Linked DNA regions of Pontimicrobium sp. SW4. The main gene of each other region encodes a partner of the protein of the gene in region 2 in a complex. Links are inferred from orthologs where the notes say so. Each region holds a gene or a part of one and is shown on either strand. Other genes may lie near its edges.

Region 1 (5,658 bases), 130 kb from region 2 along the record:
TAATGTTAGAAGAATTAGAATATAGTACTAGCGACTTTACATTTTTCAATAAAGCTTCATCTACATATTTAAGTGTTAACTCACCTTCATCCCAATAATTCACTAACACAGGTGAATAAGATGCATTGATGGAAGTGGCACTTCCATCAATACGATCTGCTAATAAACTTGAATGCGATATATTTGCTTTAAGGTTGTGAATTACCGCGGCAAACTTAAGTTCTCCATGACGCACATTCACCTTTAACTTAGTATCCTTAGGCATTTTTATCTTGATTGTTTTTTTAACCTTACTATTTTTCTTCTCTAGGTCTTCAAAACGTTTTTCAAATTCTTCTTCTTTTCCTTCCCATTCTTCTTCGAATTCTTTCATACGCTCCTCAATAACCTTACCTTTTTCTTCCCATTCTTTGCCAAACCTTTCACCAAATCTTTCTCCCCATTCTTCCATGTCTTTTGCCCATTTTCCATCAAATTTTTTACTAAATTCTTCTCCCCATTTTTCCATGTCCTTCCCAAATTTCTCTCCAAATTTTTCACCAAATTTATCTCCCCATTTTTCCATACGAGCTGAATAACCATCCCAATCTGTTTTAGAAAACTCTCTAGCCCATTTTTTCATATCTTCCTTATAACCTTTACCATATTTGTCTTCAAACTCTTGACTCCATCTATCCAAGTAAGGCTCTCCTTCTTTTTTATATTTTTCAACATCGAATTGAACATTGTGCACGCCTTTTGGTAATTCAGGCAACTCAGGAATTTTAGGCATTTCTGGAAACTCAAAATTCATTTCTGGCATCCTTGGCATTTCAGGCATCTCTGGCATTTCAGGAATTTCGGGAATATGTATATTAATATCCTTTAATACATCTAAGCCTGAGAAGTCAAAATCAAAGTTATAAGGACCTCCAAATCCTCCTATACTTTCAATAGACACATTGGCTCCAGAGCCATCAACGTCTACTTCCCAAGATTTTAATACCTCTTTTAAATCTTCTTTTGATAATTCATTACTTTCAACATAGGCTTCGACTAGGATTTCGTTTTTATCCCAAGTATCAATTATTATATTGGTATGGTTAGTATCTAACCTTAAAGTAACATCTTTGTTAGCTTTTACTGTTTTAGATAGTTTCTCAAGTTTTTGTTGAGCATTTAAGCTAAATGCTCCTAAAAAGATAAGTGCCAACGCTATATATTTATACTGTTTCATTTGTTCGTTTTTTAATTGTTTTAATAATCATGCTTGTATTTGCTCAAGCTGATTAGTGTCGTTTTTTAATTCGTTTAATTTTTGTTTTAGACGATGCATTAAGTTTAAACGCAACTTTAAATTCTCAATAGAAGCATTAATTGTTTGCTCCGTTGGCCCAGATTTAGTTAATTCTTGAGAAAGGAGTTCATACTCTTTGTTTAACTCTTCTAATCGCTCAAGATATCCATCAAAAAGCTCTTTAGTTTCTGGTGTTATTTCAATTTTAGACAATTCTAAATTGATGTTTGCCAAATAGTAATCTTCTACTTTTTTTAACTCAGGAGATACTTTTCCCAAAGGAGATTCTGTTTTAGTTTCAACTATATCTGTTCCCTCAATAACATCAGGGCTTGAATTAATAATTTTAAACGCTCCAAAACTTAATCCTATTAAAATCACAACACTTGCAGCTATATTTAAAAATGTAAATATGCTTTTTCTTGGTTGTTCAGGAAGTTCTTTATCAAGTCTTTCTAAAAACCTAGCTTCGTGACCTTGTGGCATTTTATCGTTGCTTACTTTTTGTTCATTCTCGAACAGTTTTCTAATGTCTTGTGCCATTTTGCGATAATTTTAATAGTTCTCTTAATTTTGACTTTCCTCTAGATAATTGAGTACGTGATGCTACTTCGGTTATATTTAATATTTCGGCTATTTCTTGGTGGTCGTAACCTTCAATTAAAAATAACATCACAACATATTTATACTTATCAGGCAATTGATTTATTGCTTCTTTTACGTCGTCTAAAGTAATGGTATCTTCTACTAACCATTCGTCTTCATAACCTGTATCGACCACTTTTAGGTGCACCTCATCTAATTCCAACATTTGTTGTTTTTTAGATTTTATTAGGTCAATACTTTTATTAATAACGATTCGTTTTAACCATGCACCAAATGTTACTTCCGCTTTGTATTGATGTAATTTGGCAAACGCTTTAATAAAGGCTTCTTGTACTACATCTTCAGCTTCAAAAGAGTCTTTTACAAATCTTTTAGCTACTATATACATTCCATCACAATACTGATTGTACAGTTTTAATTGTGCTTTACGGTCGTTGCGCCTACACTGTTCAATAATATCTATTGTTAATGTATTCACTAATTGATGTTTTGGTTAGTTCGTGTCATAATACTAATATTAGGTATTATTTTGTTTAAATCAATTCGAATTCAACTAAAAGACGACATAAAAATATAGTTGTTGCAAAAAGCTGGTTATTTTTTTTAGAAATTAAAACAAAGTGTAATAACTTAGCGTTCAAGTTAAAGCTACTTCTAATTAATTTCAAATTTTATTTCGAATGAATAAGTTTTTAAAGGGTCTCATTTTTGTTTTGCTTTTGGTTGCTGTAGGCATATTTTTGTATGCTTACATTAATGGTGATATTTTAAAGAAACCTTTAAGCCCAAAAGATACTGTTGAGTTTAAACTTAACGATTTAGAACTTGAAGTATTTTATAATAGACCCTCTAAAAGGGATCGTAATATTTTTGGTGGATTAGTATCATACAATAAAGTTTGGCGTACAGGTGCCAATGAAGCCACAACCTTTGAAACCAATGAACCTTTAAAAATTGGAAATGATTATTTAACTGCTGGAAAATATACCCTTTGGACGATTCCTAGTGAAGAAACCTGGCAAGTTATTTTTAATTCTAAACAATACCCTTGGGGAGTTAATGATGCAATGCAAGCAATGAGAGACCCTGAATTTGATGCTATAAAAATTGAGGTTCCTGTACAGAAAATTCCAAATACTGTAGAACAATTCACAATTGCTTTTGATAATTCTACAGATAACCTATCTTTAACTATGGCTTGGGACAATGTAAAAATTGCTGTTCCGTTAAATCAATAGTTTGCAAAAAAAACGAAAATACAACTCAGCATTAGAGGAAAAAAAAGGCATTCCTGAACCAGAAATTACTGATGATACTGCAATCTCTAAGGTAGTTTCTAAACGCAAAACACAGCCAAGCGCCAAAGAATTAATACAGGATATTTTAAAAGGAAATATTACGGCATTAAGCAGAGCCATTACTTTGGTTGAGAGTAAAAACCCTGAACATTTAAAGAAAGCAAATTCCATTATTAAAGGATGTTTACCTTACGCTAATAACTCTGTGAGATTAGGAATTACTGGTGTTCCAGGAGTTGGCAAAAGCACGTTTATAGAAGCTTTAGGAAAACACCTAATTACATTAAATAAAAAAATAGCAGTATTAGCTGTTGACCCAAGTAGCTCCATAACCAAAGGAAGTATCTTAGGTGATAAAACACGTATGATAGATCTTGTAAAAGAGACTAACGTATATATAAGACCTTCTGCTTCTGGTGAATCACTTGGTGGTGTTGCAAGAAAAACTAGAGAAACTATTATTCTTTGTGAAGCTGCTGGTTTTGACACTATCATTATAGAAACTGTTGGTGTTGGTCAAAGCGAAACAACTGTACATAGTATGGTAGATTTCTTTTTACTTCTAAAGCTCTCTGGAGCTGGTGATGAATTGCAAGGAATTAAACGTGGTATTATTGAAATGGCTGATGCCATAGTTATAAATAAAGCTGATGGAGATAACCTAAAGCGTGCAAAACTTGCTAAGGTTGAATTTACAAGAGCTTTGCATTTATATCCTGAAAAAGAATCGTCTTGGTCGCCTCCAGTATCAATGTGCAGCGCTTTAAATAATGAAGGGGTTGAAAATGTGTGGACTATGATAATGAAATACATCAATATCACAATTAAAAATAATTACTTCCCAAAAAAAAGACAAGAACAAAATAAATTCTGGCTACTTCAAACCATTGAAGAACAATTAAAATTTGATTTTTATAATAATAAAACCATAAAAATTGAATTACAGAAACAGCTTAAACTAATTGAGGAAAGTAAAACAACACCTTTTACTGCTGCCGAAGAATTACTAAAATTAATCTAACCTTTTTTGATTACCTTGCGCCTTTAAATTTTTGCTATTATTTATGAGCAATTTAGCTGATACTTCCTTTGAAATTTGTATTGTAATTCCGTGTTATAATGAAGAAAAAGGGCTTGACAGAAAAGCCTATTTCAATTTTATAAATAATCACTCTAATGTTTTACTATGTTTTGTAAATGATGGCTCAACAGATAACACAGCTAATATTCTAGCTGGTTTTCAAGAAACTTATCCAGAAAACATAGCAGTAATAAATTGTACCCAAAATGTTGGGAAAGCTGAAGCCATTAGGACTGCAATAGCAGAATGTAATAACAATTATAGTTTCACTTATATTGCATACTTAGATGCAGATTTAGCGACCTCACTGGAAGAATGTTTGTCCCTTACTTCTTATTTTAACGAATCTATACATTTTGTATTTGGTTCAAGAATTATGAAAGTTGGTTCAACTATTAAACGTAGTCAATCACGCTTTTTAATTGGTAGAATTATTGCTACTGCCATCTCCAATATTTTAGACTTAAAAGTGTACGACACGCAATGTGGTTGTAAACTGTTTACCAAAGAGCTTTCTAAAGTCGCTTTTAAGAACCCTTTTATTTCAAAATGGTTATTTGATGTTGAAATCTTTAATAGATTAATGGTGCATTATGGAGTTGACCAAGCTACCAACCACATATTGGAAATACCGCTAAAAAGGTGGATAGATCAAGGAGATTCTAAAGTTAAACTGACCTATTTTTTTAAACTTTGGGTAGATTTATATAAGATTAACAAAGTATGTAAAGCTTCAAGAAAATAATCATGCTCAAAAACGCTAAACAACAATCTGCTTATATTTTTTATTCAATAATTGTCATTATTGCTTTACGATTTATTTTAACTGGACTTATTCCATTGTTAGATAAAACCGAATCAAGATACTCTGAAATAGCTCGCCTAATGTACGAGACTCAAGATTGGGTAGTATTACAAATAGATTATGGTGTGCCATTCTGGGCGAAACCTCCTTTGTCAACTTGGTTATCGGCTGCTAGCTATCAAGTATTTGGAGTGAATGAAATTGCTGCTAGATTACCCTATTTTTTAGTTTGTTTATTATTGGTTTTTATACTAGGTAAATTTGTAAAGCAAGCTGGTAAGAGTTTTTATTTACCAGCGTTTATTTTGCTAACCACTCCAGAGTTTTTATTACACGCAGGTGTTGTGTCTACTGATGCTGTTTTATGTCTTTCTATTACCTTAATTATGATTTCGTTTTGGAAATCTATTGAAAATGAAAAGCGAAGCTTTTGGAATTACTTATTCTTTATTTCTATAGCTCTAGGATTACTATCAAAAGGACCTATAGTTTTAGTATTAACGGCACCACCTTTATTTATTTGGTTATTCATTCAAAAAGTATCTATAAAAAAAGTTTGGAATAAAATACCTTGGTTAACTGGTATATTAAT
Region 2 (8,263 bases):
CATATGAAAAAAAAGGATGAAGAAATTTATTTAATTGAATACGAAGACAGTCTTAAAAATAATAAGAATGACTAAACAATTATTCAACGAGTTTGACCCAGTTTCAGCTAAAGCTTGGAAACAAAAAATTCAGCTGGATTTAAAAGGTGCAGATTACAATAAAACTCTCATTTGGAACTCTATAGAAGGCATCGATGTAAAACCTTTCTATAGCGCTGAGGATATAGAGAAAACTACTTTTACTGTAAATACAAACAAAGACTGGAAAATATGCCAATCTATCGATGTTAAAAACTCAAAAGAAGCTAACTTAAAAGCTCATGATGTTTTAAATAGAGGTGCCGAAAGCTTGCGTTTTATTATAAAAAATGAAGAAATAAACGCATCAGAACTACTAAAAAACATAGGCTTAAAAAACATTCCTGTCTTTTTTGAATTGGACTTTCTTTCTTCTGTTTATATATCAGAATTAAATAATATTGCAGAAAAAGAAAATGCCATTTTCTATCTTCAAGTAGATATTTTAGGTCATCTGGCAAAAAGCGGCAATTGGTTTTATAGCCTAAAAGAAGATCATAAAATTTTAGAAGATATCATCTATAGGTACTCCTTTTTAAAGTCATCAATTTCAATAGATACATCATTATACCAAAATTCAGGTGCAAATATTACGCAACAATTAGCGTATGCCTTAGCTCATGTAAATGAATACCTAAACCATTTTGGAGAAGCGATTAAAAACAAGATATTGTTTAAAGTTTCAGTTGGCTCTAATTACTTTTTTGAGATTGCCAAACTGAAGGCTTTACGATTATTATGGCACTCGTTAGCCTCAGAATATTATAAAACCCCTTTCGATTGCCTAATTATTACAACTCCAAGCAAACGAAACAAAACCATATACGATTACAACACCAATTTACTTCGTACCACAACGGAATGCATGAGTGCAAGTTTAGGAGGCTCTGATTATATTGATAATCTTAGGTATGATACAATATATCATAAAGAGAATGAATTTGGAGAGCGAATTGCGCGTAATCAGTTACTAATACTAAAACATGAAAGCTATTTTAACATGGTTAACAATCCAACTGAAGGTGCCTATTATATTGAGTCTTTAACACATCAATTAGCGGATAAAGCCTTAAGTGTCTTCAAAAATATTGAGAGTAATGGTGGCTATTTAAAGCAGCTTAAGGAAGGTGTTATTCAAAGGAAAATTAAAGAAAGTGCCTCAAAAGAGCAGGAATTATTTAATAAAGAAGACATTGTGCTATTAGGAACCAATAAGCATAAAAATAAAAACGATAGTATGAAACATGATTTAGAACGTTTTCCATTTCTTAAAAAGAACAAAAGAAAAACCCTTATAGAACCAATAATACCACATCGATTATCCGAAAAAAATGAACAAGAACGTTTAAATGATGAAAAATAATAACAACCTACTATTACATATTATGAGTTTCAAATTTAACTATTACATACTACTAATCTTACTTTTCACTCTATCGTGCAAAGATAGTAGTAACTCAACAGCAAATAAGCAAAGTGAACTATCGAAAAACCTATTAGGGAAATATCATTTTCTAGAAGATACTGGAACTCAAATTTATTTACCAGAAGCTTTCGAAAGGTATTCTTTAACAAAATATCAGCGCTTATTAGATTCGTTAACCACAAAAAAAGAATATAAAATAGAAACCGAAAGATTAGACGCTTTGGGTAAAATGGATGGTTCTTTGTATATCTATTACAATAAAGACAATGGAGCAACATATACTATAAATACTAGGCCTTATTTTGCTTTTACAAAAGATGACGCACCCCAATTGCTAGGTTTAATAACTTCCAGTAACGATAAAGTAAAAGAAAATAGCGATGCAGTATTTACAAAAATGACAGCCAAGTATGGTGGCGATATAAACCAGCAATTATTTAAAACGGTTTACAAGGTTAGTGGCAAGAGCATGAAAAACGATGTCTACAATACGTCCTATATTATATCCTCTAAAGGAAAAACAGTTTTTATACAATTATCAACATTAGATGATATAAATTTTGATCCATATATTGAAAAAATGCTGCTGAAATAATTTTATGAAATTTAGATTTTTACTCATATTGATTATTTCACTCTTTTCTTGTCAAGAAACGAAAACTGTAAAAAGCAATAAAGCAATTGTTGATGGAAAGCACATAAAATTAGATGGTGAGTTTCTTAAAATATTTGTTCCTAAATCATTTACTAAATTTACTTTAGATGAGTATAAAAATGAAATTTTAAAAATTGAAGATTCTTTAACAAGAAAAAATCAACTATTAAAATTTAATCAATTAAAGTTCTCAAAAGGGGATATTTATTTTATAAAAGAAGAAAACAGCACATCCGAAATTTTAGTCAAAGAAATGGATTACTTTCCTTTTACTAAAAAAGAATCTGGTATGCTTCTTACAATGCTATCTAATTCATGTCAAGAATTTGCAAGTTCTAGTGGTGCAACATGCGAAAAAAGAGATGCTGGTTATTCCGGTAATTCTAAAACTAAAGTTTTTAAAGCTGTCTTTGAAATTGATTATAAAAGTCATAAAGCGTATAATTGTTATTATGCTATTACTTCTAATTCTAAAACATACATGGTTAGGGTTTTTACAAATTATCCGCTTAACTATGATCATTACTTAGAAAAATTAATTATTCGATAATGAGAAAAAATGTACAACATATTAGTCTTAAGTCTAAAGTAAAAGGCAAAAGCAAAAATGTAGAAAGCCATTTAACTGCTGAGGAAATTTCAATTAAGTCTACATACACAAAAGAAGACTTAAACAATGTTGAACATATAAATTTTGTAGCAGGAATTGCACCAAATCTTCGTGGACCATACAGTACAATGTATGTTAGACGACCTTGGACTATTAGACAATATGCAGGATTCTCAACAGCCGAAGAAAGCAATGCTTTTTATAGACGTAATTTGGCTGCTGGACAAAAAGGACTCTCCGTAGCGTTCGATTTAGCAACACATCGTGGTTACGATAGCGACCATGAGCGCGTCGTTGGAGATGTTGGAAAAGCTGGGGTTGCTATAGATTCTGTTGAAGATATGAAAGTATTATTCGATCAAATTCCGCTTGATAAAATGTCTGTGTCCATGACCATGAATGGTGCAGTGTTACCAATTATGGCATTTTATATCGTTGCAGCCGAAGAACAAGGTGTAAAACCTGAGCAGCTAGCTGGAACCATTCAAAATGATATTCTTAAGGAGTTTATGGTACGTAATACATATATCTATCCTCCTACACCATCGATGAAAATCATTTCAGATATTTTTGAATATTCAAGTAAGAACATGCCAAAATTTAACAGCATTAGTATTTCTGGTTATCATATGCAAGAAGCTGGGGCAACTTGTGATATTGAATTGGCTTACACTTTGGCTGATGGTTTAGAATATATTAGAAAAGGGCTGGAGGCAGGAATGGATATCGACACCTTTGCTCCTAGATTGTCATTTTTCTGGGCAATTGGCATGAATCATTTTATGGAAATTGCTAAAATGAGAGCAGCTCGTATGCTGTGGGCGAAATTGGTCAAGCAATTCAATCCTAAAAATCAAAAATCTTTAGCATTACGAACACATTGTCAAACTAGTGGTTGGAGTTTAACCGAACAAGACCCATTTAATAATGTTGCTAGAACCTGTATTGAAGCAGCTGCAGCCGCTTTTGGAGGCACACAAAGTTTGCATACCAATGCATTAGATGAAGCTATTGCTTTACCAACAGATTTTTCGGCAAGAATAGCTCGAAACACTCAAATATATCTTCAAGAAGAAACAAATATCGCAAAAACAGTCGATCCGTGGGCTGGAAGTTATTATGTAGAAAAGCTAACACATGATATTACACAAAAAGCGTGGTCTCTAATTGAAGAAGTGGAAGAACTTGGTGGAATGACCAAAGCTATTGAGGCTGGCATACCAAAAATTAGAATTGAAGAAGCTGCTGCACGTAAACAAGCACGTATTGATTCTAGTCAAGATATTATTGTAGGCGTGAATAAATACAGACTAGACCAAGAAGATGCTATTGCTACTCTAGAAGTTGATAATCAAACTGTAAGAAATGCACAAATTGAACAATTAAAACAGTTAAAAATCTCTCGAAATAACGACGCTGTAAAACAAACATTATCTAAATTAAGTGATGCAGCACGTTCAGGAAAAGAAAATTTATTAGCTTTAGCTGTAAATGCAGCAAGAGAAAGAGCTACGCTAGGTGAAATTAGTGATGCCCTCGAAGCTGTTTTTGGAAGATATAAAGCACAAATAAAATCATTTTCAGGTGTGTACAGTAAAGAAATAAAAGACGATAAATCCTTTAAAAAAGCTCAAGAATTAGCAGATAAATTTGCTGAGCAAGACGGTCGTAGACCTCGTATTATGATTGCCAAAATGGGACAAGATGGTCACGATCGTGGAGCAAAAGTAGTAGCAACTGCATATGCTGATGTTGGTTTTGATGTAGATATTGGACCCCTATTCCAAACTCCCGAAGAAGCAGCAAAACAAGCTGTTGAAAACGATGTACATATTTTAGGTGTATCTTCTTTAGCTGCTGGACATAAAACCTTAGTACCTAAAGTTATCGAAGCTTTAAAAGGGTATGGTCGTGAAGATATTATGGTGATTGTTGGTGGTGTCATACCAAAGCAAGATTATCAATACTTATTTGATGCTGGAGCAGTAGCAGTGTTTGGTCCAGGAACAAAAATTAGTGAAGCTGCTATTAAAATTTTAGAGATTTTGATTGATTGATAAAATGAATTAACATTCCTATTATCCGGGAAATAAAAAGGTATAATGAGTATATTAATCCACATATAACCAGTTGTACGTAAGCTGAACAAACTATGAGTTTTAGTTATAAAGAATTTCCTAAAGATGTTTTTGATTCATTTTCACCTTTAATTGAAAAACACAACTTGTCTAAAACATTTAAAGGAGATTATTTTGTTCAACTTACAGGAAAAAAAGTAGTTCTTCAATTTGAATTTGATAGAGGAGATTTGTTTTGTGAAATTAAAAAGATAGGTGACGATTTTAAATTTGCTTTGTGGCAAGTTTATGAGTTTTTATTTCCTATCAGTCAAAAAAAGAATGATTCAAAAGATTATCCGAAAGCTGAATTAAAATTCTACTGTGAATTACTAAACAATGAAATGGAATCGATTATGCTCGGAGATTTTAGTTGGTATAATGAATTGAAAAAAGAGATTGAATATGAAAGTAGTCTAATAGCTGTGATTTATGGACCTGAAATGGATTATGAGCATCCAATCAGTCAAAAATTTTGGAAAGGAGATAAAAGTTGGAAATCTGACATGGAAGATTTCATAAAACAAAAAGGAATAAAATTAAAATAAAGCCTACGTACAACAACGTTTATAATTAATTGCTTGGTTCAGGTTTACGTGGAAATTCCTTCGGAATTTCCTCTGGTTCGTGAATGTTTGCTAAATTAGTTGCTTAACCACGCAACTAACCATACACAAGACCGATGGTATGTAATTGCCTGCGGCACGTAGAATCGCGTTTTGCAAACGCTTCCTTTCTACTAATTACATACCATCGTCCACTGTTAATTGCACCTCGCCAAATTAATTGTATATTTATTCGAGTCTACGAGAACTCCTCACGAAACTACACACATCAGCGTGTATAGCGAATGAGGCGCAATTATGGCTCTCCGTGAGGCGCGCCTCACTACGCCATACACAGTGGACGTTGGCAGTAATATCGAAAACCCAATCTATGAGAATAATTGTTGTTTTATTTATTTGTATTCTATTTTCAAATTGTAATGGAAAGTCGGATGAATTGAAAACATTTAATAGTTTGAAAAATACTGTATGGATTGATTCACTTTGTAACGAATTTCATTTTAAGGATTCCACTATTTCAAAAAGACTTTTATATCAAGAAAATTTGTTTCTTGACCCAATTGGAAAATTGAAATTTAATAATGAAATCGAATTAGAATTTGACTACGGGAATGATGATATTGAAAAGTATTATCTGGAAAGTAAACTAAATGGAAAATTAGTATTTAGACCTTTAGACGAATATAATGACAATCTGACTTTAATAAAAGCTGACTCAATTAAAACATCTGATTTAAAACTTCAAAAATTACACCTAAAAGTAACACCAAATTTTTATTATTCTGGTTTTAGAGAAATCACTATAACCAATGACAAAAAAATCACTTACAGAAAAGAAAGAAATGAAGGGAAATTAGAAACTGCAATCTTTTCTGATTCAACATTTCATCAAATAGAAACCTATTTAGAAATTTTAAAATTCGATGAATATAAAGACAAATATGAATTCTATATTTCTGATGGAGCTGATTATGAATTTAATATAATAACGAATAAGTACGTAAAAATCATTGAATCTACTATGCGACCACCAGAAGGATTGTGGAATTTGATTTCATTTATCGATTTTAAATTACAAACTGAACAAAATACTACTGCCAACACCGTGTATAATTAATTGCTTGGTCACTGCCGACTTACGAACATTCCTGCGGAATATTCTATCTGTGATTTATTTGCTAAATTAGTTGCTTAACCACGCAACTAACCATACACAACAACGTTACCCACCATTTGAGAAAAGATGAAAATACTAACAAACATTTTGATTTTATTAATTTCTGTTTCAGTTTTCGGACAGACAACATCTGAAATAAAACTAAACGAAGCTGTTTCAAAAAATCTTGAAAAAAATACAATTGATATTGTTGATAAAACTTATCTATACATAAATGATGGAACTTCTAATGAACTTTTTTATTATGCAATAAAACCTAAAGGTAAAATTGAGGGAACTCTAATTCTATTACCGCCAACTGCACAAAGTACAGAAGATGTAATCAATAACAATATTAAACTATCTGAAATTGCATTTGAAAAGGGAATTTTAGTAATAATACCATCAATTAATTACAATCTTTATCTTGATAAGATTACAATGACCTTTTTGAATACTACTTTCAAAAAAGCTATATCTAAATATAAAGCACCGAATGACAAAATAATAATCGGAGGTTTCTCTTTGGGAGGAATGAATGCGATTAGGTATATAGAACTCTCAAAAGAAAATCCTGCTTTAACATCAATTCACCCTATTGCCGTTTATGGAATAGACCCACCTTTGGACTGGACAAGAATTTACTATTCATTTCAACGAACTAAAGAGTTAGGCTTTTCAGAAGTAGCAGTAAATGAGGCAACTGATTATTTAGACAAACTGGATAAACAATTCGGAGGTTCACCAGAAAAAGCACCAAATACTTACATTCAACATTCAATGTATTCAAAAACTGAAAAAAACGGAGGAAATGCGAAATTTCTAATTGACTCACCTATTAGAATTTACTCTGACCCAGATATTGATTGGCATTTAAGAGAAAGGCAAACTGATTTTTATGACATCAATGCATTAGACCAAACAGCAATGATTAATGAATTAAGAATTTTGGGTAACGAAAATGCGGAATTTATTAACGCACTGGGAAAAGGGTATCGCTTAAACGGAATGAGACATCCACACTCTTGGTCAATTGCTGAACCGAATGAATTAATGGAATGGATAGTTGACAATTTGAAATAAAACGGTGGGTAACACGGTGTATAAAACATAGCTAATAAGCGCTTAACCAAAAGGTTTGTGTTTATTTACTAAGACCGCCAAATTTTTAATTTGGCTTTTAAAAAATGTAAAGTTAAAAACAAAATATAAAAATTCGGCTCTGTGTTAATCCGAAAAGTTAGTGTCTTTTTGCACGCTACGTTTCATACACAAGACCGTTGTGTTTCATTAAAAAGTCATCAAATAATGAATATTAAAATTCGAAATGCTGAACTTGAAGACCTAGCTGAACTTCAAAATCTATTCTCGGATACAATCATGGAAACTTGCCAAAATGAATATTCATTAAATCAAAGAAAAGTATGGAGTAACGCTGTGAAAAAAACAGAAAAATGGAATAAATCTTTAAAAGAAGAATTTTTCATAGTGGCGGAAAATGATGGAATGATTGTAGGGTTCAGTTCTCTTAAAAATGAAAATTATTTGAATTTAATGTATATACATAAGGACTTTACTCGGAAAGGAATTGCAAGTAGACTTTATGAAAACATTAAAACAAAATCTATTGAATATGGAACTAAAAAACTGAGTGC

Evidence for each region. The genes of interacting proteins can lie anywhere in the genome.
Region 1: the proteins of scpA (region 2) and meaB are in contact, whole or in part, in a crystal structure (PDB 8DPB), measured with the Methylorubrum extorquens proteins. The link is inferred for Pontimicrobium sp. SW4 from one-to-one orthologs. Residues at the interface, in SOR27001.1 of Methylorubrum extorquens: Glu577, Glu578, Asn579, Asp580, Gly581, Arg582, Arg583, Arg585, His596, Ala604, Ser605, Ala608, Asp609, Gly611, Phe612, Asp613, Val614, Asp615, Ile616, Gly617, Pro618, Leu619, Glu625, Arg628, Gln629, Val631, Glu632, Asn633, Asp634, Glu661; in SOR26638.1 of Methylorubrum extorquens: Arg20, Ala21, Ala24, Arg25, Thr28, Ser32, Arg33, Arg34, His37, Thr98, Gly99, Gly100, Ser101, Ile102, Leu103, Lys106, Thr107, Ala110, Ala113, Ile114, Asp115, Arg116, Ala118, Phe119, Ile120, Arg121, Pro122, Pro124.

The regions. Positions count from the first base shown.
Region 1 is NZ_CP157199.1:765,862-771,519, reverse strand. Bases 2,388-5,161 are described here. They hold meaB (methylmalonyl Co-A mutase-associated GTPase MeaB), read left to right. Parts: upstream 2,388-3,121; coding sequence 3,122-4,201; downstream 4,202-5,161. Other genes in these bases: ABGB03_RS03585 (glycosyltransferase family 39 protein), read left to right, coding at 5,009-5,161; ABGB03_RS03590 (glycosyltransferase), read left to right, coding at 4,245-5,006; ABGB03_RS03600 (DUF2911 domain-containing protein), read left to right, coding at 2,563-3,120. In the rest of the region: ABGB03_RS03615 (hypothetical protein), read right to left, coding at 1-1,216; ABGB03_RS03610 (hypothetical protein), read right to left, coding at 1,244-1,819; ABGB03_RS03605 (RNA polymerase sigma factor), read right to left, coding at 1,803-2,360; more of ABGB03_RS03585, read left to right, coding at 5,162-5,658. UniProt on the Escherichia coli protein: Binds and hydrolyzes GTP. Likely functions as a G-protein chaperone that assists AdoCbl cofactor delivery to the methylmalonyl-CoA mutase (MCM) ScpA and reactivation of the enzyme during catalysis.
Region 2 is NZ_CP157199.1:892,384-900,646, reverse strand. The notes cover bases 2,267-5,265. They hold scpA (methylmalonyl-CoA mutase), read left to right. Parts: upstream 2,267-2,705; coding sequence 2,706-4,826; downstream 4,827-5,265. Other genes in these bases: ABGB03_RS04215 (hypothetical protein), read left to right, coding at 4,922-5,265; ABGB03_RS04225 (hypothetical protein), read left to right, coding at 2,267-2,709. Outside these bases: ABGB03_RS04240 (septum formation initiator family protein), read left to right, coding at 1-75; ABGB03_RS04235 (methylmalonyl-CoA mutase subunit beta), read left to right, coding at 68-1,441; ABGB03_RS04230 (hypothetical protein), read left to right, coding at 1,464-2,099; more of ABGB03_RS04225, read left to right, coding at 2,104-2,266; more of ABGB03_RS04215, read left to right, coding at 5,266-5,434; ABGB03_RS04210 (hypothetical protein), read left to right, coding at 5,823-6,569; ABGB03_RS04205 (hypothetical protein), read left to right, coding at 6,696-7,691; ABGB03_RS04200 (GNAT family N-acetyltransferase), read left to right, coding at 7,833-8,263. UniProt on the Escherichia coli protein: Catalyzes the interconversion of succinyl-CoA and methylmalonyl-CoA. Could be part of a pathway that converts succinate to propionate.